One region of the Arthrobacter sp. C152 genome, then DNA from elsewhere that is predicted to be linked to it. Evidence: predicted binding sites of a transcription regulator. Region 1 holds the regulator's gene; each other region holds the start of a gene.

The links. The regulator LexA, encoded in region 1, represses DNA repair genes until DNA is damaged. The targets are predictions, from matches to a motif close to TCGAACANNTGTTCGA.
Region 2: the regulator LexA is predicted to act here: its motif matches at 5,296-5,311, upstream of ACYSM9_RS04345 (shikimate dehydrogenase).
Region 3: the regulator LexA is predicted to act here: its motif matches at 6,075-6,090, upstream of ACYSM9_RS08185 (DUF6504 family protein).

The regions. Positions count from the first base shown of each region.
Region 1 is NZ_JBTZSU010000017.1:34,355-44,843, forward strand. It holds gene ACYSM9_RS13050 (regulatory protein RecX) at 1-205, shown strand, start outside; gene miaB (tRNA (N6-isopentenyl adenosine(37)-C2)-methylthiotransferase MiaB) at 209-1,765, shown strand; gene miaA (tRNA (adenosine(37)-N6)-dimethylallyltransferase MiaA) at 1,769-2,665, shown strand; gene dapF (diaminopimelate epimerase) at 2,709-3,653, shown strand; gene ACYSM9_RS13070 (class I SAM-dependent methyltransferase) at 3,625-4,248, opposite strand; gene hflX (GTPase HflX) at 4,688-6,268, shown strand; gene ACYSM9_RS13080 (ATP-dependent DNA helicase) at 6,261-8,321, shown strand; gene lexA (transcriptional repressor LexA) at 8,329-9,063, opposite strand; gene ACYSM9_RS13090 (LysM peptidoglycan-binding domain-containing protein) at 9,498-9,878, shown strand; gene ACYSM9_RS13095 (histidinol-phosphate transaminase) at 9,982-10,489, shown strand, end outside.
Region 2 is NZ_JBTZSU010000004.1:117,161-127,649, reverse strand. It holds gene ACYSM9_RS04365 (lyase family protein) at 1-988, opposite strand, end outside; gene pcaG (protocatechuate 3,4-dioxygenase subunit alpha) at 985-1,542, opposite strand; gene pcaH (protocatechuate 3,4-dioxygenase subunit beta) at 1,545-2,417, opposite strand; gene ACYSM9_RS04350 (bifunctional sugar phosphate isomerase/epimerase/4-hydroxyphenylpyruvate dioxygenase family protein) at 2,455-4,329, opposite strand; gene ACYSM9_RS04345 (shikimate dehydrogenase) at 4,329-5,210, opposite strand; gene ACYSM9_RS04340 (IclR family transcriptional regulator) at 5,334-6,203, opposite strand; gene ACYSM9_RS04335 (MFS transporter) at 6,437-7,756, shown strand; gene ACYSM9_RS04330 (ATP-dependent DNA ligase) at 7,866-8,954, opposite strand; gene ACYSM9_RS04325 (AEC family transporter) at 9,007-9,930, opposite strand; gene ACYSM9_RS04320 (hypothetical protein) at 10,056-10,184, shown strand; gene ACYSM9_RS04315 (pyridoxal phosphate-dependent aminotransferase) at 10,223-10,489, shown strand, end outside.
Region 3 is NZ_JBTZSU010000008.1:64,788-75,276, forward strand. It holds gene ACYSM9_RS08140 (thioesterase family protein) at 1-404, shown strand, start outside; gene ACYSM9_RS08145 (PadR family transcriptional regulator) at 470-1,009, shown strand; gene ACYSM9_RS08150 (ABC1 kinase family protein) at 1,060-2,766, shown strand; gene ACYSM9_RS08155 (lipoate--protein ligase family protein) at 2,910-3,647, shown strand; gene ACYSM9_RS08160 (mycoredoxin) at 3,676-3,933, opposite strand; gene ACYSM9_RS08165 (SOS response-associated peptidase) at 4,065-4,814, shown strand; gene ACYSM9_RS08170 (VOC family protein) at 4,840-5,262, opposite strand; gene ACYSM9_RS08175 (chorismate mutase) at 5,279-5,602, shown strand; gene ACYSM9_RS08180 (hypothetical protein) at 5,605-5,994, opposite strand; gene ACYSM9_RS08185 (DUF6504 family protein) at 6,130-6,453, shown strand; gene ACYSM9_RS08190 (DNA polymerase III subunit alpha) at 6,465-9,956, shown strand; gene thrS (threonine--tRNA ligase) at 10,073-10,489, shown strand, end outside.

The DNA of each region.
Region 1 (10,489 bases):
GTCCGCCGCACGCAGCCTGGTCCAGCGCAAGATCCGTCCCGGAACGGACTTGTCCGGCCAGGCGGAGCGGGAGAAGGCCGTCCGGCGGCTGGCGTCGATGCTGGCGCGGAAGGGATACCAGCCGTCGCAGGCGTTCCGGATCGTCAATGAGGTCCTCGATTCCCACGATCCCGGCAATGATTCCCCGGGGAACCGGTACCCTTAACGGGTGAGTTTGACCATCCCTTCCCCCCATTCCAGCGCCTCCACCCCCGCGGACGACGCCGCCCCGCAGGGCACGGCCACCGGCCCGCGCACGTACCAGGTGCGCACGTTCGGGTGCCAGATGAACGTCCACGACTCCGAGCGGATGGCCGGCATGCTGGAGGATGCCGGCTACGTGCCGGCCGAGGGCGACCTGGCGGACGTGGTGGTGTTCAACACCTGCGCGGTTCGGGAAAACGCCGACAACAAGCTCTACGGCAACCTCGGCATCCTGGCGCCGGTGAAAGCAGCCAATCCGGGAATGCAGATCGCCGTCGGCGGCTGCCTCGCCCAGAAGGACCGGGAAACCATCCTGAAGAAGGCGCCGTGGGTTGATGCTGTCTTCGGCACCCACAACGTCGGCGCCCTGCCTGCCCTCCTGGACCGGGCCCGGCACAACAACGAGGCCCAGCTGGAGATCCTGGAATCCCTGGATGTCTTCCCCTCCACGCTTCCCACCAAGCGCGACTCCGTCTACTCGGGTTGGGTGTCCATCTCCGTCGGCTGCAACAACACCTGCACCTTCTGCATCGTGCCCGCCCTTCGCGGGAAGGAAAAGGACCGCCGGCCGGGGGAGATCCTCGCCGAGATCCAGGCCCTCGTTGACGACGGTGCCATCGAGGTCACGCTGCTTGGCCAGAACGTGAACTCCTACGGCGTCGAATTCGGCGACCGGCAGGCTTTCTCCAAGCTGCTGCGCGCCTGCGGGGAAATCGAGGGACTGGAACGCGTACGTTTCACCAGCCCCCACCCCGCAGCCTTCACGGATGACGTGATCGAAGCCATGGCGGAGACTCCCAACGTCATGCCGCAGCTGCACATGCCGCTGCAGTCCGGCTCCGACGGCATCCTCCGGGCCATGAAGCGCTCGTACCGCTCCACCAAGTTCCTGGGAATCCTTGACAAGGTCCGGGAAAAGATTCCGCACGCGGCGATCTCCACCGACATCATCGTGGGGTTCCCCGGTGAAACGGAGGAAGACTTCCAGGCGACGCTGGATGTCGTGGAGAAGTCCCGGTTCGCCACGGCCTTCACGTTCCAGTACTCCAAGCGCCCCGGTACGCCCGCCGCGGACCTTCCGGACCAGCTGCCAAAGGCCGTGGTGCAGGAACGGTTTGAGCGGCTCACGGCCCTCCAGGACCGCATCGCCGCGGAAGAGAACCGCAAGCAGCTCGGCCGCAGGGTGGAAGTCATGGTCACCGCACAGTCCGGACGGAAGGCAGAGGAGACCCACCGGCTGTCCGGCCGGTCCCAGGATCAGCGCCTGGTGCACTTCTCGGTTCCCGACGGTGCGCCGGCGCCCCGCCCGGGAGACCTTGTCACGGTGACCATCACGGAGGCCGCCGCGTTCCACCTCATCGCCGACCCCGGCATCGGGGACTACAGCCTCCGGCGGTCCCGCGCCGGTGACGCCTGGGACAGGTCGCAGGCGGACTCCTGCGGGGCGCCCGCTCCTGGTGCCGGTGCCGGCAAGAAGGGTGTCTCCCTCGGCATGCCCTCCCTGCCGCTGCGCACCCGCTGACAGGTGGAGGCCCCTCCCGTCATCGCCGTCGTCGGCCCCACCGGCTCCGGCAAGTCCGACCTCGCCGTCAGCCTGGCCCTGCAGCTCAACGGTGAAGTGATCAACGCCGATGCCATGCAGTTCTACCGGGGCATGGATATCGGTACCGCGAAGATGACCGTCGCCGAACGCAAAGGCGTGCCACACCACCTCCTGGACGTCCTCGACGTAACCCAGGAGGCCAGCGTCTCCGACTTCCAGCACCAGGCCAGGGAAGCCATTGCCGACATCCACCGCCGCGGTAAACGGGCCATCCTGGCTGGCGGCTCAGGGCTCTACGTGCGTGCCGCCCTGGACGTCCTGGAATTTCCCGGCACGGACCCGGTGCTGCGGAAGCGGCTCGAGGCGGATCTGGCAGGCCAGGGGACGGCCGCGATGCTGGACCGGCTCCGCGCGGTGGATCCCGCGTCGGCGGAACGCCTGTCCGATGACCGCCGCATCATTCGTGCCCTGGAGGTCCATCAACTCACCGGCCGGCCCTTCAGCTCGTTCATGCCCCGCCGGGAGTACTACCGTCCCGCCATCCAGCTGGGACTCACCGTGGACCGCGAGGTCCTCCGGGAGCGCCTCGCCGTCCGGGTGCACCGGATGGTGGAAGCCGGGCTCCTGGCTGAGGTCGAGCGCCTTGACGCACAGGGCCTTCGGCGCGGCAAAACGGCCTCCCGGGCCCTGGGGTATTCCCAGTTCCTGCGGGTGGTCGATGGCCTGTCAACCGTCGCTGAGGCGGCAGAGGAAACCATCGTCGCCACACGGCAGTTCGCCCGGCGGCAGCTCACCTGGTTCCGCGCCGATCCCCGCATCAGCTGGCTGGACTGGCAGGACCCGGACCTCACCGCAAAGGCCGCCGAGCTGTGCAGGTAGGCGGGTTTCAACACCGGCAGCATCCGCCGCTACGCTTGACACCATGGATGCCACCCCCGCTGAAACTCCCGAGTCCGCCTTCCGTACATTGGGCGGGCTCCGCTTTTCCAAGGGGCACGGCACCGGCAACGACTTCGTCCTGGTCGCCGATCCCGAGGGCACGCGGGTCATCGACGCCGGCCAGGCGGCCGCGCTCTGTGACAGGCACCGCGGCATCGGCGCCGACGGCCTGATCAGGGCAGTGCCTTCGCGCTTCCTTCCGGAGGGCCGCGAACTGCTCGCCGGCACCCCGGACGCGGAATGGTTCATGGACTACCGCAACGCCGACGGTTCGCTGTCCGAAATGTGCGGCAACGGCGTGCGGGTGTTCGTCCACTTCCTGCGCAGCGAGGGCCTGATCGACCTGCCCGACGGCGGATCGCTCACCATCGGCACGCGCGGCGGGGTCAAGACCGTGGTCCGCACCGGGGACGGCTACGCGGTGGACATGGGGCCGTGGGAGTTCATCTTCCCCGGCGAAGCCAGCGCCAAGGCCATGGACTCGCTGGTCACCGCCGACGGGCTGGAGGTTCCCCGTCCGGCGCTCTCCGTGAGCATGGGCAACCCGCACACTGTGGTGGCCCTGGCCGAGCTATCCGAGTTGGCCGGCACCCGGCTGTTCACCGCGCCGAAGGTCGATCCCGTCCCTGCCAACGGGACCAACGTCGAGTTTGTGGTGCCCGCCGAACCGCTGGTGCACGATGGCATCGGTACCATCACCATGCGCGTGCACGAACGAGGCGTGGGGGAGACCCAGTCCTGCGGAACGGGGGCGTGTGCTGCCGCGGTCGCCATCCGGCACTGGGCCGGGGCCGAAGCCCCTGACACGTGGCGCGTCCACGTTCCCGGCGGCGTGGTGGGCGTGAAGTTCTTCGCCGGCCCGGGAGGCCACGAGCACGTAGAGCTCAGCGGCCCCGCCGTCATTGTGGCGAGCGGGACGCTTTCCTGACAGCCAGGATCCGGAACGACTTGGACGTCGCCTCGCGGGACACCGTGAAGGACTCGTCCAATTCGGCCGCCAGCCAGCGCTGGAGCGAATCCGAACCCAGGTTCTTCTGGACCACCAGCCACGCCGTCCCGCCGTCGGCCAGCCGCGGAAGCCACAGCTTCAGCAGGGCATGCAGCTGATCCTTGCCAATCCGGATGGGCGGGTTGGACCAGATCGTGTCGAAGCGCACCTCGGGGTCCACTGACTCGGGCGTCCCCGCGACGACATTGGACAGGCCCAGGGACACTGCGTTCTCGTTGGTCAATGCGATGCAGCGTTCGTTGACGTCCACGGCGTACACCTTGGACTGCGGGGCGAGCAGCGCCATGGTGAGGGCCACCGGACCCCAGCCGCAGCCAATATCCAGCAGGTTGCCTGCCTGGTGCGGCGGCGGCACCTCGGCCAGGAGCACGGCGGTTCCCTTGTCGATGCCGTCCGGGCTGAAGATGCCGGTGGACGTCTGCAGCTTCCGCGCCTGGCCTGCCAGTTCCACCGTGAGGGGCTTGCGGGAGAAGGGGCCGGCGGGGGACGCGCTGAAATAGTGTGCGGACTCCATAACTGGCCAGAGTAGTTCCCCTTGGAGCGTAATGGGAAACCGCGCGCAATCCCCTCTGCTAGGGTTGAAGGCATGTTCTTGATCTTCGAGTAGCCGCGGCGGGCCCTGCCCGCCCCGCAGCCTGTCCTCCAGCGACAGACCGTCCCGCAGCGATGCAGGTGAACCACGCCTTCCGCTTGTGCACCCGGACCAGACGCCCGCCGTTTGTTCCGGACGCCGGACAAACTCGAAGTCAGCCCATCGCCGCACTTCCGCCAGTTCTCCGGCCTTCCCTGCCGCCCGCATGATGCGGCACCCGTTTCCCGCCCGGCATCGTTGCCCGCGGCGCGAGTACACCAGGAGGACATGCATGACCGCAGCTCGTCAGCCCACCGCGAATTCTTCAGCACACTCGACCAATCGGCACTATTCTGGAACTGCCGAATCTTCAAAGGAGACCATGACCAGCCAGCCCAACACCGGTTCCGATCCAGCCGCCCAGGACATGAGTCCTGCGGAAATCCAGGCTGTTATCGACCGGATCCTCGCCAAGGACGTACCGGCCAGGAACGTCGGCACGCCCGGCGGTGAAGGCAGCGGCAACGGAAAACGGGTCCTCGGTACAGCGCAGGCCATTTCCCGCATTGATGAGGAACACAGCGCGTTCGACGGCGACCAGCAGGACCTCGAGGAACGCCGCGCCCTGCGGCGTACGGCCGGCCTGTCCACCGAACTTGAGGACGTCACCGAGGTCGAATACCGCCAGCTCCGCCTGGAGCGGGTAGTGCTGGCAGGCCTCTGGTCCGAGGGAACGCTGGCGGATGCCGAAAACTCGCTGCGCGAGTTGGCCGCCCTCGCCGAGACCGCCGGTTCCGAGGTTCTCGACGGCCTGGTGCAGCGGCGGGACAAGCCGGACCCCGGCACCTTTCTGGGATCCGGAAAGGCCCAGGAGCTCAAGGACATCGTCATGGCCACGGGCGCGGACACCGTGGTGGTCGACGCCGAACTGGCGCCGTCCCAGCGGCGCGGACTTGAGGACATCGTCAAGGTCAAGGTCATCGACCGGACGGCCCTGATCCTGGACATCTTTGCCCAGCACGCCAAGAGCCGCGAGGGCAAGGCCCAGGTTGAACTGGCCCAGCTCGAATACCTGCTTCCACGGCTCCGCGGCTGGGGCGAGTCGATGTCCCGCCAGGCCGGTGGCCAGGTGGGCGGTGCGGCCGCAGGCATGGGTTCGCGCGGCCCCGGTGAAACCAAGATCGAACTGGACCGCCGGCGGATCCGCACGCGCATGGCCAAGCTGCGGCGGGAGATCGCCGCGATGAAGCCCGCCCGCGAGACCAAGCGCGCCAACCGCCGTCGTAATGAAGTCCCGTCGGTGGCCATCGCCGGGTACACGAACGCCGGCAAGTCCTCGCTGCTCAACCGGCTCACCGACGCCGGTGTCCTCGTGGAGAACGCCCTGTTCGCCACGCTCGACCCCACCGTCCGCAAAGCCGAAACGGCCGACGGCCTGGGGTACACGCTGGCCGACACCGTCGGGTTCGTCCGTTCCCTGCCCACCCAGCTCGTGGAGGCGTTCCGGTCCACCCTTGAAGAGGTGGCGGATGCGGACCTGATCCTGCACGTGGTCGATGTGTCCCACCCGGACCCGGAAGGGCAGATCGCAGCGGTCCGCAAGGTCTTCAGCGAAGTGGACGCCCGCAAGGTGCCCGAGATCATCGTGCTGAACAAGGCCGACGCCGCCGACCCCTTCGTCGTGGAGCGGCTCAAGCAGCGCGAGCCGCGGCACGTGGTGGTCTCGGCCCGCACGGGCGAGGGGATTGCCGAGCTGCTGAAAGCCATCAGCGACTCCATTCCACGGCCCAGCGTCAAGCTCGAGCTGCTTATCCCTTACGACCGCGGGGACCTCATCAGCAAGCTCCACGACTCCGATGCGGAAATCATCAGCCTTGACCATGGGGAGACGGGCACGAAGGCCGTCGTGATGGTCCGGGAAGGCCTCGCGTCCGAACTGGAACCATTCGCCAGCAATGACTGACCCCGTGGCACGCAACGCCACGGAAACGCCCGGCGGGCAGTTCGTGATCGAGCTGCTCGACCGGGCCGTCGCGGGCATGGGCGGCCAAAGCCGCGAAGGACAGCACGAAATGGCCCGGCAGGTGGCACGGGCGATCGAAACCGGGAACCATTTGCTGGTCCAGGCCGGAACGGGCACCGGAAAGTCCCTGGCGTACCTGGTGCCGCTCATCGCCCACGCCCTGGAAAGCAACAAGCCGGCGCTCGTATCAACGGCTACCCTGGCGCTGCAGACACAGATTGTGGGAAGGGACCTGCCCCGGCTCCTGAAGAACATCGGCCCTGCCCTCGAACGGCCCGTCAAGGTGGCGCTGGTCAAGGGCCGGTCCAACTACGTCTGCCGGCACAAGCTCGACGGCGGCTTCCCGTCGGATGAGCCTGCCGAAGGCCAGCTCTTCTCCCTCGGCGAAGACACCAGCGTCCCGCACTTTGCTGCCGCGGTGGGGGGCCCGGCATCCCAGCTCGGCAAGGAAGTGGTGCGCCTGCGCGAGTGGGCGGAAAAGACGGCTACCGGCGACCGCGACGAACTGCTGCCCGGGGTCACCGACCGCGCCTGGCGGCAGGTCTCGGTCACCTCGATGGAATGCCTGGGGGCACAGAAATGCCCGATGGCCGCCGAATGCTTCAGCGAACGGGCGCGCCAGGACGCGGCCGAGGCCGACGTCGTGGTCACCAACCACGCCATGCTCGCCGTCAGCGCCTTCGAAGGGCTGGCAGTCCTGCCCGAGTACGACGTCGTGGTGGTGGATGAAGCGCACGAACTCCAGGACCGTGTCACGGGCGCCGTCACCGGCCAGCTGTCCGTGGCGATGGTCCATGCGGCGGCCGCCGGCGCCAGGAAGCACACCGCCATCACCGTTGACGCGCTGAACGCCGCCGCCGCCAACCTGGAGCTTGCCCTGGCCGGTGCCCCGGGCGGCTTGCTGCCCAACGGCCTGAACGATGAACAGCTGGACTGCGTGGACCAGTTGCGGGAAGCGTGCCGTGCGGCGCTGTCCGATTCGAAGGGGGACAGCAACAGCACGGCCGACGGCGGACGGCAGCTCGCCCGGTCACGGCTCATGCTGATCCTGGAACTGTGTGAGCGCCTGATCGCCGCCCGTGAAAACCGCGAGGTGGTCTGGTTCTCCCGCGCCGGCACGTTCGACCCGGGCCAGGGGTACTCGCAGCCCGACGACAACGCGCCGGTGCTGATCAACATCGCTCCGCTCTCCGTCGCCGGGAGGCTGCGGGAAGGGCTGTTCGCCGGGCACACGGTGGTGCTGACGTCCGCCACATTGGCCATCGGTTCCGCGTTCGAACCGGCGGCGGGCGGCCTTGGCCTGGTCGGCGATGGCGCCCCCAGCTGGACCGGGGTGGATGTCGGTTCGCCGTTTGACTACCCGCGGCAGGGCATCCTGTACGTCGCTGGCCACCTCCCCAAGCCGGGCCGCGGTGTTTCGCCCGAAGCGCTGGCCGAACTGGAGGCGCTCATCAAGGCCTCCGGCGGGGGCGCGCTGTGCCTCTTTTCGTCGCGCCGCGCGGCCGAGGAAGCCGCGGATGCCCTCCGCGCGACGGTGGGTGTGAAAATTCTGTGCCAGGGTGAATCCACCATGACGGCGCTCGTCAAGCAATTCGCCGACGAACCGGACACCTGCCTGTTCGGAACCATGTCGCTGTGGCAGGGCGTGGACGTTCCCGGCGGCTCGTGCCGCCTGGTGGTGATCGACCGCATTCCCTTCCCGCGGCCGGACGACCCGCTCATGACGGCGCGTTCACGGGCCGTGGCGCAGGCGGGCGGCAATGGCTTCATGTCCGTTTCTGCCACGCACGCCGCAATCCGGCTGGCCCAGGGGGCCGGCCGGCTCATCAGGTCAACGGGGGACAAGGGCGTGGTGGCAGTTTTGGATTCACGCCTGGCCACCGAGCGGTATGCGGGTTTCCTGCGGGCTGCCCTGCCGCCGTTCTGGTCTACCACGGACAGGGACAAGGCCCTGGCAGCGCTGAGCAGGCTGGGGGCCGAAGCCTCGAAGTAGCTGGGGGTCAGAGGGAGCGCAGGACCGAGACCACTTTGCCCATGATGGTGGCGTGGTCTCCCAGGATGGGCTCGTACTGCGTGTTCTGCGGGAGCAGCCAGGTGTGGCCGTCACGCTGGCGGAAGGTCTTGACCGTGGCTTCGTCATCCAGCAGGGCAGCCACGATGTCTCCGTTGGCTGCGTCAGCCTGGCGCCGGACCACCACCCAGTCGCCGTCGCAGATGGCAGCATCCACCATCGAATCCCCGGCCACCCTGAGCATGAACAGCTCACCCTGGCCAACCAGCTGGCGGGGAAGCGGCATGACATCTTCAACCACCTGGTCTGCAAGGATGGGCCCGCCCGCGGCAATGCGCCCCACGAGGGGAACCATGGCCGTATCAAGCGCAGTGGGCAGTTCGGTGATGGTTGCCCCCGCACCGGGAGCCTGCGGAGCGGCTGAGGCGTCTGCCTTGCCGGCGCCCCGGTCCAGGGTGAGCGGCATCAGTACTTCCATGGCCCGGGGCCGCTTCGGGTCCCGGCGCAGGTAGCCGAGCTTTTCCAGCTGCGAGAGCTGATGGGTCACGCTGGACAGGCTGGCGAGGCCGACGGTGTCACCGATTTCGCGCATGGAGGGCGGGTAACCGTTCTCGTTGACCGACCGCTGGATGGTTTCGAGGATCTTCTTCTGCCGGGGTGTCAGGCCCTTGGCGGTCCTCTTGTGCTGCGGGGCCGTCCTGCCTCCGGCGGCTGCTGCTGCCATAAACGCCAATGCCTTTCGGTTGCCACCGGACCTCGGGCAGCGCACTGTGCAACGGCGCGGCCCGGAGGATCCCCCACCATCAATGTCAGACCCTGCTGGTCAACTTTCAGAGTGGTTGTTCTTGATGTCAAAGCTAGGCCAGCCACATCGCATTTTCAAACATTTGTTCTAGCGAGTCTCGACATTGTTCGTTGATAAGTGCTAAAACTGAACCAGCAAAGTTCGAACATGTGTTCTAGTCCGCGTCCTTCCGTTCGAAGATGCCACCGGAAAAACGCTTCCGGGGCGTTCGTCGACAGGGTGGACGCGGCGGGTGCGGAAGGCATTTCCGCCGGCACCCGGCCGGTTTGGTTGCAGCACAGTATTGGTCCAGGAGGGCTAAGTTCATGTCAGCTTTATCTCTTCCCCAGGTTTCCCGTCCGCGGCCGCTGCCCATGCCCCCGCTGCTGTCCCAGCCCCGGGCGCGGCGCTCCGGCTGCGGCGTGCCGGCCGCGCCGCTCCGGCTGACCCGACGCGGCCGGATCGTCCTGATCGGGATTCCGGCCATGCTCCTCGCGGTGCTGCTCCTGTCCCTGGCGATGTCCCTGTCCGGGCTCTTCAATTCCCCGGCCAAGGCCTCGGATTCCGCCGCGGACCTCCGGTTGACGCCCGCCGTCACCCTGACAGTGCAGCCCGGGCAGTCGCTCTGGTCCATTGCAGGTGAGGTGGCGCCGGAGCGCGACGCCCGTGATGTTGTGGCGGACATCGTCCAGCTCAACAACCTTCCTGCCGGTGCCGTGCTGCCGGGGCAGCAGCTGTACGTACCCACCCGCTGACCCGCCCGGCGCCGGCCGCCCGCCGGGCGGCAGGGACGGCTGTTGCCGGCCAGCGGGAACCGTCACATTTTCCGGTCGCTGCCGGGGCCACTAAACTGTTCAGGTGAACGACCAGCTAGAACGTCTGAACCGGCTTCCCCTCCGCAGCAACCTTCGCGGGCTCACACCCTATGGGGCGCCGCAGCTGGACGTCCCCATCCTCCTCAATGTCAACGAGAACACCCATGGCGTGCCGGCCGATGTGCGTGCAGCCATCACCGCCGCCGTGGCGGAAGCTGCCGCAGGCCTGAACCGCTACCCGGACCGGGAGTTCACGGAACTGCGGGAGGCGCTGGCCGAATATCTTGGACACGGACTGGACAAGTCCAACGTGTGGGCAGCGAACGGCTCCAACGAGGTTCTGCAGCAGATCCTCCAGGCCTTCGGCGGCCCCGGACGCACGGCCCTGGGTTTCCCGCCCACGTACTCGATGTACCCCCTCCTCGCCAGCGGAACCGACACCCGCTACATCACCGGTGAACGCGCAGGCAACTACGACCTCAGCGCCGAATCAGCGGCCCGCCAGGTGAAGGAACTCCAGCCGAACCTCGTGTTCCTGTGCTCCCCGAACA
Region 2 (10,489 bases), on a different contig from region 1:
AGAGGTGCAGCTGCGCGGCGAGGTGCGGCGCCTGCAGCGCTGCGCTCCGGACCAGCACGGACAGCACGGGGTTCTGCTTCTGCGGCATGGCGGAGGAAACCCCGCGGCCCGCGGCCCGGGGCTCAGCCAGCTCTGCCACCTCGGGCCGGCTCAGGAACAGGACATCGGCGGCGATCTTGCCGAAGGCGTCCAGCACGGCTGCCAGCCCGTTGCCGAGGGACGTGACGGCCAGGCGGCTGGTGTGCCAGGGAGCCGGTGCCGGGGCCAGGCCCAGCTGGGCGGCCAGGGCATCGGCGAGGCTGAACGGTGAGGCGTGTGAGCCGTCGGTCAGCATGGTCCCGGCGGCGAGCGTTCCCGCGGCGCCGCCGAACTGCACCGGGAAATCCAGGCCGGCCAGCTGCCGCCCGGCCGCGGCCACGCCCTGGAACCACTGCGCGCTCCGCAGCCCGAAAGTGAAGGGGAGCGAATGCTGCGTCAGGCTCCTGCCCACGCACAGCGTCTCCGCATGCCGCCCTTCCAGGTCGGCGAGCGCTGTCGTGGTCGCTTTCAGGTCCGCCAGCACGGCGTGGACGGTGTTGCGGGCCAGCAGCATCAGGGCGGTGTCCAGCACGTCCTGGCTCGTGAGCGAGGTGTGCACCGCCTTGGCGGCACCCACTCCGGCGGTGTCCAGCGCCGCCACGTTCTTCCGCAGGTCCGCCAGCAGCGGGATCACGGGGTTGCCGCCGCCCTGGGCGCGCAGCGCGATATCGGCCAGGTCGTAGCGCCCGGCCTCGGCGGCCGAGGCGACGACGGCGGCGGAACCGGCAGGTGCCAGGCCGGCGCGTTCCAGCACGGCGGCCCAGCCGGATTCGACGGCGAGGATCGCCGCCAGCACTGCCCGGTCCCCTGTCAGCGCCGCCACCAGGGGTGACGCTGAGACGGGACTGAGCAGGCCGGCGTCGGCCTCCTCCGCGAAGGCGCGCAGATCTCCCAGGGCGGCGTGGGTCACTGGAAGTCCAGGAAGACCGTCTCGTCCGCACCCTGGAGCCGGATGTCCCAGGTGAGGCCGCCGTCGGGATCGCGGCGGGCGATCAGGGTCTTGCGCCGTTCGGGCTCGAGCGAGCTGAGCAGCGGGTCGTTGGCCAGGGCCTCGGTGTCCTCGGGCAGGTAGATGCGGGTGAACAGGCGGTTGGTGAGGCCGCGGGCGAACAGCGCCACGGAGATGAACGGTGCCGCGCCCGGCTTGGTGGGGCCGGGGTTGACGGTGGTGAAGGTGAACACGCCGGAGTTCCCGACGGCGCCGCGGCCCCAGCCGGTGAAGGTGTAGCCGTCGCGGACCAGGGAGCCGGTGCGCTGGACGATGTTGCCTTCCGCGTCCGGCTGCCAGATTTCCAGGATGGCGTCCGGGATGGTGTGCCCTGCGCCGTCATAGACGGTGCCCTGGAGGCGGATGGAACCGGCCGTGCCCGGGGCCAGGAGTTCGTTGTCCTTCTCGAACGGCAGGGCGTAGCCGTAGAACGGGCCGACCGTCTGTCCGGGGGTGGGTACCAGTTTGGTGCTCATCTCTACTCCTCGTCCCCGGCGTCGCCGTATGCTTCGTTTTCGGTCCAGGTCCGCTTGGGCCCGGTCAGGACGATGTCCCAGTTGTAGCCCAGTGCCCACTCGGGCTCGGTGAGGCTGTGGTCATAGGTGGCCACCAGCCGGTCGCGGGCGTCCTGGTCCACGATGGTCTGGTAGATCGGGTCCAGCGGGAAGAGCTGGTCGCCGGGGAAGTACATCTGGGTGATGATGCGCTGGGTGAACTCGGTGCCGAACAGCGAGAAGTGGATGTGCGCGGGGCGCCAGGCGTTCAGGTGGTTCTTCCATGGGTAGGCGCCGGGCTTGATGGTGATGAAGCGGTAGGAGCCGTCCGGGCCGGTGATGCAGCGGCCGATGCCCGTAAAGTTGGGGTCGATCGGGGCCGGGTGCTGGTCGCGCTTGTGGATGTAGCGGCCGGACGAGTTGGCCTGCCAGATCTCCACGAGCTGGCCCGCCACGGGGCGGCCGTCTCCGTCCAGGACCTTGCCGGAGACGATGATGCGCTCACCGAGCGGTTCACCGTTGTGCTGGATGGTCAGGTCCGACTCCAGGGCGTGGACGTCCTGGTGACCGAAGGCCGGCGAGTACAGTTCGATGGTTTCCGGGTCCGCGTGCGTCAGGCTTTTGGTGGGGTGGCGCAGGATGCTGCTGCGGTACGGCGGGTAGTCCAGCCGCGGCTGGGTTTCCTGGGCGGCGCCGTCCTTGAGGGCACGCCGGTAGGCCTCGCCCAGCGCGTTGATTTCGGCGCTGAGGTCCGCCTGGGATTCGGCGGCGGCGTCCAGGGGCGCGTGCGCTGCCTTGGGCTCGGCGGGCGGCACGAGCTCCTCCGATTCAAGCTCTGCGGTGACGTCTTTTGGCACGGCTGGCTCCTTTTCTTGGTGGGCTTGGTTGGTTCGGTCAGGACGAAGGCCGGCTGCGGTGCAGGGAGTCATACTGGACGGCGTGCCGGACCGGCGCGTTGGGGGCGCCGTAGCCGTCGTAGTTGCCGCGCCGCTCCACCATTTCGAAGAACACACTGCCCACGGTGGCGGTGTAGAAATGGAGGAATTCGCCGTCGGCGTCCCGGTCGTACAGGAGGTTGAGCTCCTGGAGGGTGGCCAGGAAGCCCGGTTCGAGGTCGAAGCGGGCGTCCAGGTCTTCGTAGTAGTTGGCCGGGATCTGCAGGAACTCCAGGCCGCGGTCGCGGGCGGAGCGTGCCGTGGCCACGAGGTCCGCCACCGCGAAGGCGATGTGTTCCTGGTACGTCTGCCGGGCCGGCGCCTGCTGCACCGGGGCGAGGTTGAGCACCAGCCGCACCGCGCCGTCGGAGGTCTGCATGACCTGCGAGCGCACCAGGCCGCTGGGGCTGGGCACCTCGGCGAACGGCTGCGGTTCCAGGGCCAGGGCGCTGTTGTAGAAGAGGACGGCCTCGTCGAAGTGCTGCCACGGCTGGGCGAGGTTGACGTGGTCGATCACTGCGTTGGTTCCCGCGGAGGGGTGCTCCAGGCCTTCGCCGAACTCGTGCGTCCAGGCCGCGGTGCCGTCCGGGCTGCCCTGGCACAGGAAGATCTCGGTGGAGTCCGGGGCGCTGATGCCCTGGAACACTTCCTCGTCCGCCTGGACCTTGCGGGCCACCACCGGTGCCTTGAGCTGCTGGGCCCGGGCGGAGGCAATCACGGGGGAATCGACGTCGAACCCAAGGGCGGCGATGGCCGGCTCTGCGTGCTGCGCGGCCTGTTCGTTGATGATGACGCGCGCCTGGCCCATGGTCCAGAGCTGGACGTCCTTGGTGCGGTGCCGGCCTTCGAAGGCGAAGCCGAGCTGGCCCAGGAGCTTCTCCAGCTGGGCGGTGTCGTCCGCCTTGACCTCGGCGAAGTTGAAGCCTGCGGGCTCGTTCACCGTGGGCAGCGTGGCCAGTTCCATGGGATAACGACGGCGGGGTGCGGCACCGGTGGCGGGCGCGGCTTCGGTGCCGGCGAGCCACTTGGCGCTTTGTTCCTCCAGCCAGATCAGCGAGCGCATGGCGTCGACGGCGGTGCGTTCGACGTCGGACTGGCGGAAGACGTCGTTGAAGACCTCCAGGGACACCGGGCCGGCGTAGCCGGCGCGGACCACATGGCCCATGAACTTGTCCAGCTCGAACTGGCCCTCGCCCGGGAAGACCCGGTAGTGCCGGCTCCAGGACAGCACGTCCATGGTGAGCTTGGGGGCGTCCGCCACCTGGACGAAGAAGATCTTCTCCGGGTTGAAGGCCTCGATGTGGGAGGTTTCCCAGTCGCGGGACAGGATGTGGAAGGAGTCCAGGCAGGTGCCCAGGTTGGGGTGGTCCACCATCTCCACCAGGCGGTAGGCGTGCTCGTAGTCATTGACATACTTGCCCCAGGCCAGCGCCTCGTAGGCAACCTTGATGCCATGGTCGCCGGCCAGGTTGGCGAGCTGGGCCAGCTGTTCGGCGCGGAGGCCGTCGTCGTCGATCGTGGCCGTGGCGACGTTGGAGCAGACCAGGATGGTGTCCATGCCCAGGCGGGACATCAGCTTGAACTTGGCCTCCGCCCGGCGCAGGTTGGCCTTGAGCAGGTCCGGGGTGACGCCGTCGAAATCGCGGAACGGCTGGTAGAGGTCCAGGCCCAGGCCCAGGTCCGCGGCCAGGGTCCGCACCTGCTCCGGGCTGAGCGGTGAGGTGACCAGGTCCTGTTCGAAGATCTCAATGCCGTCGAAGCCCGCGATGGCGCAGGCCTGCATCTTCTCCTTCAGCGTGCCGGACAGGCAGACGGTGGCAATTCCTGTGCGCATCAGGCAGCCACCTCCTCGGCGGCCACCAGTTCCAGGAAGTGGCTGCGCATGCGCTCGGGGTCAGCGTCCAGGCCGGTGAAGATCCGGAACGCATCGGCGGCCTGGCCCACGGCCATCCGCCCGCCATCCAGGACGTCGCAGCCCTTGGCGCGGGCTCCGCGGACCAGTTCGGTCTCGATGGGACGGTAGACGATGTCCGCCACCCAGTGCCGGGAGTCCAGCAGGGCCAGGTCGAGGGGGACGCCGGGGTGCGCAGCCATGCCCACCGGCGTGCAGTGCACCAGTCCGTCCGCCTGCGGCATCAGCCGCGGCAGCTCCGTCGTCGTGCCGGCCGCCACAGTGCGGTCCGGGAACAGGTCCGCCAGTTCGGCGGCGCGGGCGGCGGCGCGGGAAGCGTCCATGTCCACGAGGTCCAGGTGCCGGACGCCGGCGGTGAGGAGGGCGTAGGCGACGGCGGACCCGGCGCCGCCGGCGCCCAGCTGCACCACGCGGTCCAGTTTCGCCCCCGGCAGGCCCGAGGCCAGGGCGGCGGCGAAGCCGGAGAAGTCGGTGTTGTGGCCGATGAAGCGGCCGTCGCGGATGACGACGGTGTTGACGGCACCCAGGCGGCGGGCGTCCGGGGAGATTTCGTCCAGGTGTTCCAGGACCAGCTGCTTGCAGGGGTGGGTGATGTTCAGGCCGTTGAAGCCCAGGGTCCGGGCGCTCTGCAGGATGCTGCCGACGGCATCGCCGCCGAGTCCCAGCTCCAGCAGGTCGATGGGCCGGTACAGGTAGCGCAGGCCCTGCACGTCACCTTCCCGTTCGTGCATGGGCGGCGTGAGCGACGGCCTGACGCCGTCTCCGACCAGTCCCACCAGGTAGGACTCAGTTCGACTACTCATCCGTGCAGCTCCTTTGGTAACGGCACCGGGATCCACAGGAGGCCTGCCCGGTGATAGGGATTACAGTACAGCAATTGTTCACTTATCGCACTACTGTTCGGGATACGAACGTGATACTGCGGTTTAGCCTCGCTGCGGGAGGCGCGCGGCAAGTTCCGTGGCGGCATCCCGCAGGACCGGCACATAGGCCTCCAGCTCTTCGAGGCTGAGGCGGAACACCGGAACGGCGGTGGCCAGGGAGGCGAAGGCGTGGCCCTGGCTGTTGAGCACGGGTACGGCCACCGCACGCATGCCTGCCTCGTTCTCCTCATCCATGACGGCATAGCCGCGCCGGCGCACCTCCTCGATTTCGGCGCGGAAGGCGTCGCGGTCCGTGATGGAACGGGCGGTCAGCGCTTCAAGGGGCGCCTCCGCCAGCAGGCGTTCCCGCTCTGCATCTTCGGCGAATGCCACCAGGGCCTTGCCGACGGCGGTGGTGGACAGCGAGCCCAGGTGGCCGGGGTCGCTGGTCACCCGGAAGATCTGGGGGCCATCCACCTTGCTGACGGTCAGGTGGTGGAGGCCGTCCCGGACGCTGAGAATGGTGGCCTCGCCAGTTTGCTCGGTGACCCGGCGCAGGATGGGCATGGCGGTTCCGGCGAAACCGTGATGGTTGGAGACGCGCTGCCCGAGCTGGAAGATCCGCAGGCCCAGGTGGTACCGGCGGCCGTCCGGCTCGTAGTCGACGAACCCGTCGCGGGTGAGGGAACCGAGGAGCCGGTAGGTGGTGCTGAACGGCAGTTCGGCGCGGCGGGAAATCTCCGCGGCGCTGGCACCGCGGGGTTCATCACCCAGCAGGACCAGCAGGCCCAGGGCCTTGCCCACCATGTCCGTGCGGTCCGCGGGGCGGGCACGCACCGTGGCTTCCGGGGGCATGGCGTTGACGGGTTCTGCGGCGGCGGGGGCGGCAAGAGCGGATTCACCGTTGACCGCTGTGGTTTGATTCACACTCATGCCTCGATATTGCCACAATGTGAGAGCTATTTCTAGATCGTGATTATTTTCTTGACAGGTGACTGTCCTCACAGTCATAGTTTTTGTATCGCGCAAGTAGCTCCCACCATGTGGCTACTGACGTCGGGTCTTCTTTCGGACTCCAGCCGCATCGTGCCCCGCCCGCACCAAGGCAGCGGCGGCTGCGACCCCCAGATCCATCCGCGACAATGTCGTCACACCAAAGGAACACCATGAGCAAGACACTTCCGTCCGCCGAGGCGGGTGCCCCCACCTCTGCCGGGACGCCCAAGAAGGCCGCCCTCGCCAGCTTCCTCGGCAGCGCCGTCGAGTACTACGACTTCTTCATCTTCGGCTCCGCCGCGGCGCTGATCTTCCCCACGGTCTTCTTCCCCAATGCCGACGCCAACGCATCCATCATGTCGCTGGCCACCTTCGGGTTCGCCTACGTTGCCCGGCCCATCGGCGCGATCATCCTGGGCCACTTCGGCGACCGGGTGGGCCGCCGGAAGGTCCTCATGTTCACGCTGGTGCTCATGGGCGCGTCCACCTTCCTGATCGGCTGCCTGCCGGACTTCCACACCGTTGGCTGGTGGGCTCCGGCCCTGCTGGTGCTGGCCCGTCTCTGCCAGGGCCTCTCCGCCGCGGGCGAGCAGGCCGGTGCGTCCTCGATGACCCTGGAACACGCCCCGGACAACCGCCGCTCCTTCTTCACGTCCTGGACCCTCACCGGCACCCAGGGCGGCCAGATCCTCGCCGCCCTGGTGTTCATTCCCGTCCTGGCCCTGCCGGATGAGATCAAGTTCGGCATCGGCTGGCGCATCCCGTTCTGGCTCAGCGCCGCCGTCGTGGTGGTGGCATTCCTCATCCGCCGCACCCTGCACGAACCGCCCGCCTTCGAGGAAGCCCAAAAGACCGCCCAGATCGCCAAGCTGCCCGTGGCCGACCTGCTCAAGGGCCACTGGCGCGACGTCCTCCGCGTCATCTGCTGCGCTTTCATCGCCGCCGTCTCCACCGTGTTCGGCACCCTGGCCATCAGCTACGCCAAGACAGTTGCCGGCGTGGACGGCACCACCACCCTCTGGCTCGTGGTCGGCGCCAACCTCGTGGCCCTGGGCACCCAGCCGCTCTTCGGGATGCTCGCCGACAGGATCGGCCGCAAGCCCGTCTTCATCTACGGCGCCCTGGCCAGTGCCGTGCTGACCCCGGTGTTCCTGCTCAGCCTCGAATCCCACAGCGTGCCGCTGATGTTCCTCGCCGCCATCGGCTACTTCTCCTGCGGCTACGCAGCAGCCAACGCCGTCTGGCCGTCCTTCTACGCCGAAATGTTCAGCACCAAGGTCCGCTTCTCCGGCCTGGCCATCGGTACCCAGCTCGGCTTCCTGATGGCAGGGTTCGCCCCGGCCATCGTCGCGGCCATGGGCGGCATCAAGCCCGGCGGCTGGGTGCAGATCAGCATCTTCACGGCCATCATCTGCGCCGTCGCCGCGGTTTCGGCGCTGACCGCCAAGGAGTCCTTCCGGACCCCCACCAAGGAGCTCGGCCTCAAGTAGCGGGCCCGCCGCATACAGACTGGCCCAGTTTTCAGGCCGGAGAGCCCGCCGTTCCCCCAAATGGCGGGCTCTCCACTGTTAAAACTGGGTCAGTCTGGCAGTCAGCGCCTTAAGGCCGGCCGGTTTCCAGGACGGAGGCGAGGTCGAAATTAACCGGCTCCTCCAGCTGGGCGTAGGTGCACGATTCCGGGTCCCGGTCCGGGCGCCACCGGTTGAACTGCGCGGTGTGGCGGAACCTCTCGCCCTCCATGTGGTCGTAGCGGACTTCCACCACCAGTTCCGGGCGCAGCGGCACGAAGGAGAGGTCCTTGCCCGCGCTCCAGCGGCTGCCCTCGGCGTTCCGGGGCGTCCGCCCGCCCTCCTCCTGCTTCGCCCAGGCCCAGGGGTGGTTGTCGAAGTCCGTCACCAGCGGCTGCAGCTCCTGGAACAGTTCCTGGCGCTTCTTCATCGGGAAGGCGCCGATGACGCCCACGCTGGCCAGGCCGCCGTCGTCCTTGTACAGCCCCAGCAGCAGGGACCCGATGGCGTCGGGCCCGCTCTTGTGCAGCCGGTACCCTGCCACCACGCAGTCGGCCGTGCGCTCGTGCTTGACCTTGAACATCACGCGCTTGTCCGGCTCGTACCGGCCGTCCAGGCGTTTGGCGACGATGCCGTCCAGCCCGGCCCCCTCAAACTGCTCGAACCACTGGGCGGCGGTGTCCTTGTCCGTGGTCGCCGCCGTCAGGTGGACCGGTGCCTTGCTCGCCGCGAGCGCCTCCTCGAGGGCCGCCCGCCGCTCGGAAAACGGCCGGCCGGTGTAGTCCTCATCTCCCAGCGCCAGCAGGTCGAAGGCCACGAAGGACGCCGGGGTCTGCTCGGAAAGCAGCTTCACGCGGCTCGCGGCGGGATGGATGCGCTGCTGCAGGGTGTCAAAGTCCAGCCGGTCCCCGGAAGCGCCCACCAGGATAATTTCGCCGTCCACCACGCATCGTGGTGGCAGGCTTTCCTTGAGCGCGGTGACGAGTTCCGGGAAGTACCGGGTCATGGGCTTTTCGTTGCGGCTGCCGATCTCCAGGTCGTCGCCGTCGCGGAAGATGATGGACCGGAAGCCGTCCCACTTGGGCTCGTAGCTGAGGTCGCCGCCCTGGGGAATGCCGTCGATGCCGCTGACGGCCTTGGCGAGCATGGGCGGGACGGGCGGCATCACGGGAAGTTCCATGAGCCCATTCTTGCCCGGCCCGTGCCCGGGCGGTAGGGCGGCGCGCCCGGGGTCAGGCGGCCAGCAGCCAGACGATCAGCACCAGCGCCGGGGCCGCCGCGGCGGTGGAGAGCAGAATCGTTTCGCGCGCCACGGCCACGCCCCGTCCGTACTGGCTGGCGAACAGGAAGACGTTCTGCGCCGATGGGAGCGCCGCCATGAGCACCACGCCCAGGAGCATGCGGTGGTCCAGGTTGAACAGGAAACGTCCGACGACGAACGCCACCGCCGGCATCACCGCGGACTTGAGTGCGGTGGCAGTGAGGATTTCCGCTGTGTGGCCGCCGCTTCGCAGCATCCTGGTGCCGTGCAGCGACATGCCGAAGGCCAGCAGCACCACGGGGACCGCGGCGCCGCCCAGGAGCGACAGGGGCGCCATCACCGGGGCCGGGGGCTGCGCATGGAAGGCCGCGAGGACCACGCCGAGCAGCGAAGCGATGATCATCGGGTTGCGGAAGGGCTGGGTCAGCATGAGCCGGGGTGCGAACCGGCCGGCCGCCGAGAAGTCCAGCAGGGTCAGGACCAGCGGGGCGAACAGCAGGAGCTGGACCAGCAGCACCGGGGCTACCGGGGTGGCATCGCCGAGCGCGTACAGCGTGATGGGGATGCCGATGTTGTTGGCATTGACGTAGGAACCAGCCATGGCCCCCACCGCGGTTTCGGCCAGCGGCCTGGGGAACCAGATGCGGCTGGCCGCCACGTACAGCAGCGCGGTGACCGCGGCGGTGAGGATGGCCAGCGGAACGTACGCGGAGAACACCACGGACAGGTCCGATTTCAGCACCACCGTAAAGAGCAGCACGGGATTGGTGATGAAGAAGGCGGTCCTGGTCAGCGCCGCGATGGTGGACTCGCCGCCCAGCCCGCAGCGGGCGGCAACATAGCCCACCGCGATGACGACGCCGATCACTGCCAGGCCGATGAGCACACCGCCCACGTGGGGTACTTCCTTCCGGTTCCGCTGCCACCCTGCACGGGCGCAGGGCGAAGTACTACAAGTCTTAAACTTATCGAACAAGTGGACCGCATTCCGCCACCTGCCGGCCACGTGCCGGCCCGGCCGTGCTGCTGGACCTGTTCGACGGCGGCAATGTTCCACTGAAGCTCGACGGCGGCTTCCGGGTGGAGCTGGGACGCTACGGCTACCGCTGGTTCCGCGTGCACAGGAAAGGGGACCGGCTGGCGCCGTAACTGGCCGCCCGCCGTCGCGCTTTGTGAAAAAATCAACCATGCACGCCATGCAGCACTCCAGCAAACTCCAGAACGTCCGGTACGAACTCCGCGGGCCGATCCTCCAGGCAGCCAAGAACATGGAAGCCGAAGGGCATCGGATCCTCAAGATGAACCTCGGGGACACGGCGCCGTTCGGCCTGGAAGCGCCGGAATCCGTGGTGGTGGACATGATCCACCACCTTCGCGGCGCCCAGGGCTACAGCGACTCGAAGGGCATCTTCACCGCGCGGACAGCCATTTCGCAGTACTACCAGACCCGCGGC
Region 3 (10,489 bases), on a different contig from region 1:
AATGCAAACCCTATGACGGCTCCGCCGTCTGGCCAGGAGGATTCATTCGCTCGCTGGAAATGCGGGTGGCCGAAGGCCACCGGCCGGGCGCTGGCAAAGTGTGGCTGCGCACTGAACATCCCCTGACGGACCGCGCCGACAGCGGCGATACTGCCCGGCTCATGGGACTGGTGGACACCGCAAACGGCATCGCCGCGCGGGTCCCGCCCGGGAAGGACAGCTATGCCTTTCCCAACCTGGACCTGCAGATCCACATGTACCGCAGGCCCGAGGGGGAATGGCTGGGACTGGACAACGCCGTGTCATTCGGGCGTGACGGCATCGGTCTTACCTCCACCGTGCTGCACGACCGCCAGGGGCCGTTTGGCCGGGCTGAGCAGATCCTGACGCTGCGCAGGACCTGAACCTGCAGCGGCAACGCGGCGGATGTATCGTTGTATATCGTTGGCGTTTCACAGAGGAGATCACCATGCGTGGTTCATTCCCGGCAGGCGGATTCGGCGGCAACAATATCGAGGGCATGTGGCAGGCCGTCGAAGAGCTGCGCTCACGGTTTGAAAAACGCGGCGCCCCCGGCGCCACCAGGGCCGGCAAGGGCGAAGTCCGCGCCGCCGTGCTGGCCCTGCTCGCAGAACGCCCCATGCACGGCTACCAGATCATCCGCGACATTGAAGAGCGCAGCCGAGGCGCCTGGAAGCCGAGCGCCGGTTCCGTCTATCCCACCCTGCAGCTGCTCGCCGATGAAGGCGCCATCAAGGCCGAGGAAGCCAACGGCCGCAAAGTCTACTCCCTGACCCAGGCCGGCCGGGAGGAAGCCGCCGCCCACCACGGACCCGCCCCCTGGGACGCCGCGGCGGCCGGCCCGGGATCCCTGCCCAGGGCCGCCGTCGAGCTTGCCCAGGCCACCGCCCAGGTGGGCCGGACAGGCTCGCCGGAGCAGGTGCAGGAGGCGGCCGCGGTCCTTGATGACGCGCGCCGCCGGATGTACGCGATCCTCGCCCGGAACTGACCCGGGTGGGGCCAACCGTCCAGGACCCCGGCGCGCCGGTTCCCGGGGACATGCCTGCGCCGGTGCCCGCTGGCGCCGGTGCCCAAACCGGCGGCACCCGTGCCCGCTACCGCCGTATCCTGCGCTTCGCCGCCCTGAACCTGGCCGCCATCTGGTGGTTCGAGCTGTTCCTGCCCAGGATCGGGCTGGGCAGGGTGGCCGAACGGAACCGGTCGCGCCGGATGCAGCAGTTCGCCCGGCGCTTCCATGACCTCGCGGTGGAACTCGGCGGCCTGATGATCAAAGTGGGCCAGTTCCTCTCCTCCCGGCTGGACGTCCTGCCGCCCGAGATCACGAAGGAACTCGAAGGGCTGCAGGACGAGGTGCCCCCGGTACCGTTTCCCGCCATCCGCGCCCTGGCCGAGCAGGAACTCGGCGCATCCCTGGCCACGGTCTTTGCCGCACTGGACGAGGCACCGATTGCGGCGGCGTCGCTGGGACAGGCGCACCTAGCGCGCCTGAATGCCCCGGACCGCGCGGACACGGGGCTGGACAGGGTGGTGGTGAAAGTGCAGCGCCCCGGCATCGGAGCCATTGTCGACGTCGACCTGGCCGCCCTGCGCAGGGTAGGCGGCTGGCTGAGCCGGTTCCGGGTGGTTTCCGAACGGGCGGACGTTCCGGCCCTCGTGCGAGAATTCGCCCAGACGAGCCTCGAAGAGATCGACTACCTCCACGAGGCAGCCAACTGCGAGCGCTTCGCGGAGGATTTCGCCGGGGACGCGAAAGTGGCCGTGCCGGGGGTCGCCTGGGAGCGCTGCACGCGCCGCGTGCTGACCCTGGAGGACGTCACCGCCGTCAAGATCACCGATACTGCGGGGCTCCGGGCGGCGGGAATCGACCCCGTGGAGGTGGCCCCGGTCTTCGCAGCCGTCATGTTCGACCAGTTGTTCACCAACGGCTTCTTCCACGCTGACCCGCACCCAGGCAACATCTTCGTGACACCCGTCGCTGCCCGGCCCGGGGAACGCCCATGGAAACTGACGTTCATCGACTTCGGCATGATGGGCCAGGTGACGCCCGCGACGCGCAGCGGCCTGCGGAAACTGCTGATTGCCGCCGCGGCCCGCGACGGCAAGGGGCTCGTGGCCGCCATCCGCGAAGTGGGAGTCCTGGTGCCCACCGCGGACACGGTGGAACTGGAACGGGCCATGACGCGCCTCTTCGCACGGTTTGGCGGGATGGGCTTCGCCCAGCTGCGCGAGGTGGATCCGCGGGAGTTCCGCGACTTCGCCATGGAGTTCGGCGATGTTGTGCGTTCGCTGCCTTTCCAGCTGCCGGAAAACTTCCTGCTGATTATCCGCGCCATGTCCCTGACATCGGGGGTCTGCAGTTCCCTGGACCCACAGTTCAACCTGTGGGATTCGGTGGAACCCTATGCCGCGCAGCTGCTGCGGGACGAGCGTGGCAACTTGCTCCAGGACGCGGCCCGGCAGGCCGTCGACGTCGCCGGGATCGCCCTGGGCCTGCCCCGCCGGCTGGACGCCCTCGCTGCCCGTATCGAGGAAGGATCGCTGCCCCTGGCCGTCCCCCGCCTGGAACGCCAGGTGGCGCGGCTGGACCGGATGGCCAGGCGGTCGGCGTCGGCCATGGTGTTCGGTGCCCTGCTGATCGCAGGGGCCGTGGTCCGCGGGGCGGATCCCGTGCTGGGCAGCGTGCTGATGATCGCGTCGGCGGTTCCGTTGCTGCACGGCGTGTGGGCGGGCCGCCGGGGTCGCTGACCGGGCGAGGGTGGCGGAGACTGGCGGGGCCACGGCGTAACCTAGGGTTGGTTGTCCGGCCGAACGGCGGCCAGGACCACGAACAGGAGCTGGGCAGGATGCACGACGCCGGAACAGGCCGGACAGCTGAACGGACGGCCGACATGAACGCACTGCCGGCTTTGACCGTCGTGCGGCAGGATGTGTCCCTCGGCGCGGGCCGTGACCTTGAGTTCGGCCTGGAACTGCTGGCGCGGGCAAAAAACGGGGAGATCGGGCCAACCCTGCGGCTGTACCGGCCGGCCCCGACCGTTGCCTTCGGGCAGCGGGACACCCGACTTCCGGGCTTCGAGGCAGCGGCCCGGGCATGCGCCGACAACGGCTTTGAGCCCTTGGTCCGGAGGGCCGGCGGGCGTGCCGCGGCCTACCACCAGGGGACCCTGGTGGTGGACCACATTGAGCCGGACGCCGACGCCATCGCCGGATCAAAATTGCGCTTCGGCTATTTTGGCGAAATGTTCGCGCAGACCCTCAGGGCCGTGGGGGTGCAGGCCGGTGTGGGCGAAATCCCGGGCGAGTACTGCCCCGGGGAGTTCAGCGTGCACGGCACCGACCCAGCGGACAGCACGCGCCAGATCAAGCTGGTCGGCACCGCGCAGCGGGTGGTGTCCGGCGGCTGGCTCTTCAGCTCCGTGATCGTGGTGGAAGACTCAGCGCCGATCCGCAAAGTCCTCACGGAAAGTTATTCGGCCCTTGGCCTGGAATGGGACCCTGCCACCGCCGGCGCCGCCAACGACCTGGTGCCCGGCCTCAACGTGGACGTGGTGGAGCGGGCCCTCCTGGAAACGTATGCGGGCCATGCCACCCTTGGCTCTGCTCCATTCAGCAGCCTGGGGGCATGACCCGCATCACGTGGTGTCCGGTGGGTGCCTATGCGGCCAGCCGGGTTTTGACCTCGGCCGCCGACGGGTTGGTGGCCGCCGTGCCATCCGGGAAGAGGACCGTGGGGACGGTGCGGTTGCCGCCGTTGAGCTGCTCGACGAGTTCGGCAGTGCCATCGACCTCTTCGATGTTGATCTCGGTGTAGCCGATGCCCTGCGCGTCCAGCTGCTTCTTCAGGCGGTTGCAGTAGCCGCACCAGGTGGTCGAGAACATGGTGATCGTGCCGGATTCGGGAGTGAAGTCCACAGGGCTCTCCTAAGGTTGCGTGAAAGGTTTCCTTACCGTCAACGGTAGCGTGCAGGCCCGTATTCCCCGTCCTCTGCGGCGCGATCGGCCGCCTGCATGACACTGTATGGCGCCGGTGGCATGCTGGTGCCATGTGTGGACGCTATGTGATGGCACGGGCCGTGGGGGACCTCCTGGCCGAATTCGACGCCGAACTGGAGGAGGAGGTCAGCATTCCGCCCTCGTGGAATGTGGCGCCCACCGATGCGGTCCCGATCGTCCTGGAGCGTGTCAAGGACGGCCAGGACGTCCGCCAGCTGCACGTTGCCCGCTGGGGGCTTGTTCCGTCCTGGGCCAAGGATCCCGGCATCGGCTCCCGCATGATCAACGCGCGCAGCGAAACCGTGCTGGAAAAACCCGCATTCCGCAAAGCCGCACAGTCCCGGCGCTGTGCCGTGCCGGCGGACGGGTACTACGAATGGAAGCAGGGCCCCGGAAAGTCGAAGCAGCCCTACTACGTGCATCCGGGCCAGGGCCGCGGCCTGGTGTTCGCCGGCCTCTACGAGTGGTGGAAGGACCCCTCGGTGCCGGAAGGCGACCCCGCGCGGTGGCTGCTGTCCACCTCCATCCTCACGGCGGACACGCCGCCGCCGGGAACAGAAGCCACCGTCTTCGGGAAACTCACGGCGCTGCATGACCGCGTTCCGCTGCCCATGGACAAGGCCACGATGGAAGCGTGGCTTGACCCGCAGGCGGACGACGCCGCCGCACTGGTGGACCTGGTCCGTGCCGGGGTGAAGGACGCCGCGGCGGACTGGCAGGTGGAATCCGTGGGCAAGGAAGTGGGCAACGTGCGCAACAACGGGCCGGAACTCATCCGCCCCGTGGAGGCCCTGTTCTAGCAGCCCTGCCCATGGCGGGCTGGCCTCAGACGGTGACCGTACCGGCGTCGTCCACTGTCCAGTTGGGGTTGTACGCCACTTCCCAGCGGAAGCCGTCCGGGTCCGCGAAATACCCTGTGTAGCCGCCCCACGGCTGCGTGACCGGTTCTGCGATGATTGGGGCGCCGGCCGCCGCGGCCTCTTCCATCACCCGGTCCACGTCTGCTGCGCTGGCCACATTGTGGCTCAGGGTGATGCAGGGAATGCCGTCCGGCGGGCTGACCCCCGCCTCGGCCCGCATCTGCCGCACGTCCCAGAGCGACAGCACCAGGCCATGGTTCACCTGGATAAACAGGACTTCATCGGCAACTTCACGGTGGACCGGCCAGCCAAGGCCGTCCACATAGAACGCCCGCGAGCGGGAGACGCTGCGGACGCCGAGGGAGATAAAGTCGACTCTGGGCTTCATGCTTCGATAGTGTCAGATGATGGCGACAATTCAAGGAAACGATAGGGATGCCCGTGCCGACAGGGAACAGCTCGCTGCCGTTCGGATTGCCGTGGACGAGGTCGATGAACAGATCGTCACGCTCATTGCCCGCCGCGAACGGCTGATCCGGATTGCCGGAACCCTCAAGGGGGACGACGCCGAGGTGCGGGCGCCTGGCCGGGTGGAACGGATCATTGAGAACGTCCGGGCCGCAGCGGAGAAAAAGGACATTGACCCGGACATCGTTGAATCAACCTACCGGGCCATGATCTCCGCGTTCATCGAACTGGAACTGCGGATCCACAAGGAAAGCAGCTGACGCTACAGCGCTTCCTCCACCGGAACCCCGTGCTGGAATTCGCGGCCGTCAGCCTCGCTGAAGGCTGACAGCACGTGCCCTTTGCCGAGCCCGTTCAAGGCCGTGCGGGGAAAGCTTCCCGTGATGGTGGAATCGGAGTGCGTTACGCCCGACAGGTCGTAATCCTCTTCGATTCCCTGGTCACGGTTGAACGAGTAGCAGGCGATGGCCTTCCCGTTCATGAATTCGATGCACAGGCGGCGCTGCGCGGAATAGTCCGGTGCTGCCCCCATCAGCCCCACTACGTAGGCGCCGGAACCCGGAATGGTCCCGTCGATGTCAAACGTGGCCAGGAGGGTGGAGTCCTGGGTTTTGATGGTTGCCTGCTTCAGAAGTGCTTCATCGCTTTTCATGCCATCATCCTGCTCCCTGCCGGACGGTCCGTCCACCCCTGCCTAGGTTTAACCTCCCGCCCGGCGTAGACTTGAACTGTTCGAACATATTTTCGAATAGTGGTTTTGGCAGAGGTTCCATCCGGGGAGGCGCTTATGGGCATGTTCAGCGAATCCGTGGAGGTGCTGTGCTCCGTCTCGGGCCAGCCGGAAACCATCACCTGGGCGGGGACTGACTACAGGGTCTGCGCCGAACCCCTCCGCTGGTATGAACGCCGGCAATGGTGGGCAGAGGACAGCAGGGCCCCCTTGGGCACGGGCCCGGGCGTGGTGGACCATGAAATCTGGCGGGTTCAGGTCCTGCCTTCTTCCGCCCCTGCCGGTGCTGAAACACTCACCCTTGACCTCACCCGGCACATCCGCAGCGGACGCTGGCGGCTGCTGCGGATCCATGACGCCCTTCGGCCCAGAACTGCGTGAACCGGAACAGCATGAGCTTCACCCACCTGCACGTCTCCACAGCATTCAGCGCCCACTACGGCGTCTCCTGGCCGGAGGAACTGGCAACGGCTGCCGCCGCCGACGGCGCCACGGCACTCGCCTGCACCGACCGTGACGGCCTGTATGGCACCATCAAGCACCTGAAAGCGTGCATGGCGGCGGGCATCGACCCCATTGTGGGCGTGGACCTTGCGGTCTTTGACGACGACGGCGACCACCGCACCCTGGTCGCCGGCCGGGTGGTGGTGCTGGCCCGCGGGCGGAACAACGGCGCAGGCTACCGTGCCCTGTGCCGGCTGGTGTCGGATGCCCACGCCAGGACCTCCGGGAAAGCCGGGGGAGCAGTTCCGGCCGCCGTCACCCGCGCCGAACTGGCGTCACGGACCCTTGACCCCCACACCCTCAAACCGGTGCTGACCGTCCTCCTCGGGCCTGATTCAGACGTCGGTCGTGCCATGGGCGGCAGGCGCTACCTTCGCCCCCGGACCCTGTTCAAGCAATGGCTTGACGCCATGCCCCGCGGCACGGTGGTGGCCGAAATCGTCTCCCAGCTCAGCGCCCCGGGAACCGCCCTCAGCACTTCCCACGCGGTCCGCATGCTGCGCCTCGCCGAAGAACACCACGTCCCGGCCGTCCTGACCAACGCCGTGCGGTACAGCGCGCCTGACGGTGCGCCCACCGCCGACGTCCTGGATTCGGCAAGGACGTTGAAGTCCCTCCCCGAACTGGCAGGCGAGCCGCTGCTGCAGCCCACCGGCCAGGGCTGGCTTAAAACCCCGGACCAGATGCTGGGCCTTGGCAGGGAAATCATTTCTGCCGCCGGTTACGGAACCGCGGACCTCAAACAGCTGATGGCGCAGACCGAGGCGCTCGCCGACCTTTGCCGGATCGACCCCGTGGCAGACATGGGGTGGAAACAGCCGGTGGTCCCCGAGGCCTCGGTCATCGGCATCAGCCAGGATCCGCACGTCGAACTGGTCCAGCGCTCCCGGGCAGGAATCGGCAGGCGGTTCCCCGGAATCGCGGGATCGGACGAAACCGCCATGCAGTCCCGCCTGGACCATGAACTGCGCATCATCAGGAACCTGGGCTTCTCCTCCTATTTCCTCACCGTTGCGGAGGTGTCACGGATGATCCAGGACATGGGGGTCCGGGCAGCGGCCCGCGGTTCCGGGGCATCCAGCCTGGTCAACTACCTGATCGAGGTCAGCCATGTGAACCCGATGCAGCACGACCTGATTTTCGAACGGTTCCTTTCCAATGACCGCGCAACGCTTCCGGACATTGACATCGATGTCGAAAGCGCGGAACGGCATAACGTCTACCGCCGGATCTTTGAACGCTTCGGCTCCGAACGGGTCACCCTGATGAGCATGCAGAACGGGTACCGGGCCAGGGGAGCCGTGCGCGACGCCGGGCTGGCGCTGGGCATGGACGACGGCGAGGTGGGGGAGATCGCCAAGCAGTTGTGGCGCTTCTCGGCCCGTAAGTTCCGCGAAGCGCTGCAGGAAAAACCCGAACTGCGGGAGTTTGCCGGCCGCGTGGAACACCGCGACGCCGAAGGCAACCAGCAACTGGACCTGCTGGTGGACCTGACCGAGCGGCTGGACCGCCTGCCCCGCCATATCTCCATGCACCCCTGCGGGGTGATCCTCGGCGACGCCACCCTGCTGGACAGGACCCCCGTCCAGCCCAGCGGCCTTGGCCTGCCCATGAGCCAGTTCGACAAACACGACATGGACCCCATGGGGATGCTCAAGCTCGATGTCCTGGGCGTACGGATGCAAAGCGCCATGGCCTTTGCCGTCCGCGAGATCATCCGGATCCATCCCGGCAAAAAGGAAGTGGTGGCAGCAGGCGGCCACCAGCCAGGCCCGGACGGGGCGGGGCCCGACTACATTGCTGCGGACGGACGCATCGACCTCAACGCCGTCCCGCTGGACGACGAGGCAACCTACGAACTGATCAGGAGCACGCACACCCTGGGGTGCTTCCAGATCGAATCCCCGGGGCAGCGTGAACTGATCGGCAAAATGGCGCCCAGGGAATTCAATGACCTCATCATCGATATCTCCCTGTTCCGCCCCGGCCCCATGAAATCGGACATGGTGCGGCCCTTCCTGGAACACCGGCACGGATTCGCGCCCGAGGTCTACCCCCACCCGGACCTTAAGCCGGTGCTGCAGGAAACCCACGGTGTCACGGTGTTCCATGAACAGATCCTGAAGACCTTCGACATCATGACCGGATGCGGCCTGGCGAAAGCCGATGAGTTCCGCAGGGCGTTGAGCAGCGAGACCGGTGAGGCGCAGGTCGAGGAATTCTTCCGGCGCGAAGCCAAAGCCAAGGGGTACTCGCCGGACGTCGTCGACAAAGTGTGGGGGACCCTGAAGTCCTTCGCCAGTTTCGGCTTCTGCAAAGCCCACGGCGCAGCATTCGCCGTCCCCACCTACCAGTCCGCCTGGCTCAAAACCCACCACCCCGAGGCCTTCCTCGCCGGCCTGTGGGAGCACGACCCCGGGATGTACCCCAAACGGCTGCTGGTGGCGGAAGCCCGCCGGCTTGGCATCCCCATCCTTCCTTTGGACATCAACCTGAGCAAGGCCGAATACCGGGTGGAGCGGGTGGAGTCCGGTCCGGATGCCGGCAAGCTGGGCATCCGGCTCAGCCTCAACGGAATCTATGGCCTTTCCGGGGCGGAGCTGAAGCGGATAGTGGCCGGGCAGCCCTATGACTCCCTCGCAGACCTCCGGGAACGTTCCCGGCTCAGCAAACCCAGCATTGGCCGCCTTGCCCAGCTCGGTGCCTTCGATTCCCTGCACCGCGACGCCGGCGGAACGGCGAACCGGGCGGACCTTGTGCAGTACCTGCAAAAGCTGCAGTCCTCCACCAGCACGCGGAAAGGCGCGGAAGTCCTGGAAGGACAACTTGCCCTGCCACTGGGCGACGTCGAACTGCGGAACATCAAGCCAGGCCTGCCGGCACCCACCCTGGTGGACAACGTCCGGGCGGAACTTGACCTGATGGCCATCGATGTCAGCACCCATCTGATGGACAGCCACCGTCCCATGCTGGACCGGCTGGGCGTCACCACTGCCGACAAGCTCCTCGGGCTCCGCAACGGTACGGAGGTGCTGGTGGCGGGGGTGCGTGTTGCCACCCAGACGCCGCCCATGCGCGGTGGCAGGAGGGTGGTGTTCATCAGCATCGACGACGGCACGGGCTGCGTCGATTCCGTCTTCTTCCATGAGGCGCAGGAAAATGCCGGGCCGCTCCTGTTCGGAACGCGGCTGCTCCTGATCCGGGGCACCACGAGAAGGACCGGCCCCCGCGGCATCAGCCTGAGTGCGAGCATGGCCTGGGACCTCAGCAGGACCGAAACGCTGCCTTTCCCTGATCCCGCCACCCCTCCTGCCGCCGACGGCCCGCACCCGCTGGACGGGATCAGCAGGACACTGGCCATCACCGGTTTCAACGGCTGACCGTCCCGTGTGCCGCGTTGGTCGGCCTCTGGGGGAACCGATAGCATTGACGGTGGCTGGCTGTGGTCCCCGTATGCCACAAGCTATGAAGCCTCAACTTTGAATAGGAGACACCCGTGTCAGATGCCCAGCAGATCACCCTCGTCGTCGATGGCGAAGAGACCAAGGTGACTACCGGGACAACCGGTGCGGAACTCTTCTTTGAGCGCCGCGACGTCGTCGTTGCCCGCGTCAACGGTGAACTCAAGGACCTTGACCAGGAACTTCCCGAAGGCGCCGAAGTGGAAGGCGTCACCATCGGCTCGCCTGACGGCCTGAACGTCCTGCGCCACTCCACCGCCCACGTCATGGCCCAGGCCGTGCAGCAGCTGCGCCCCGACGCCAAGCTGGGCATCGGCCCCTACATCACGGACGGGTTCTACTTCGACTTCGACGTTGCCGAGCCGTTCACCCCCGAGGACCTCAAGACCCTCGAGAAGATGATGCAGAAGATCATCAACCAGAACCAGAAGTTCGTCCGCCGCGTGGTCAAC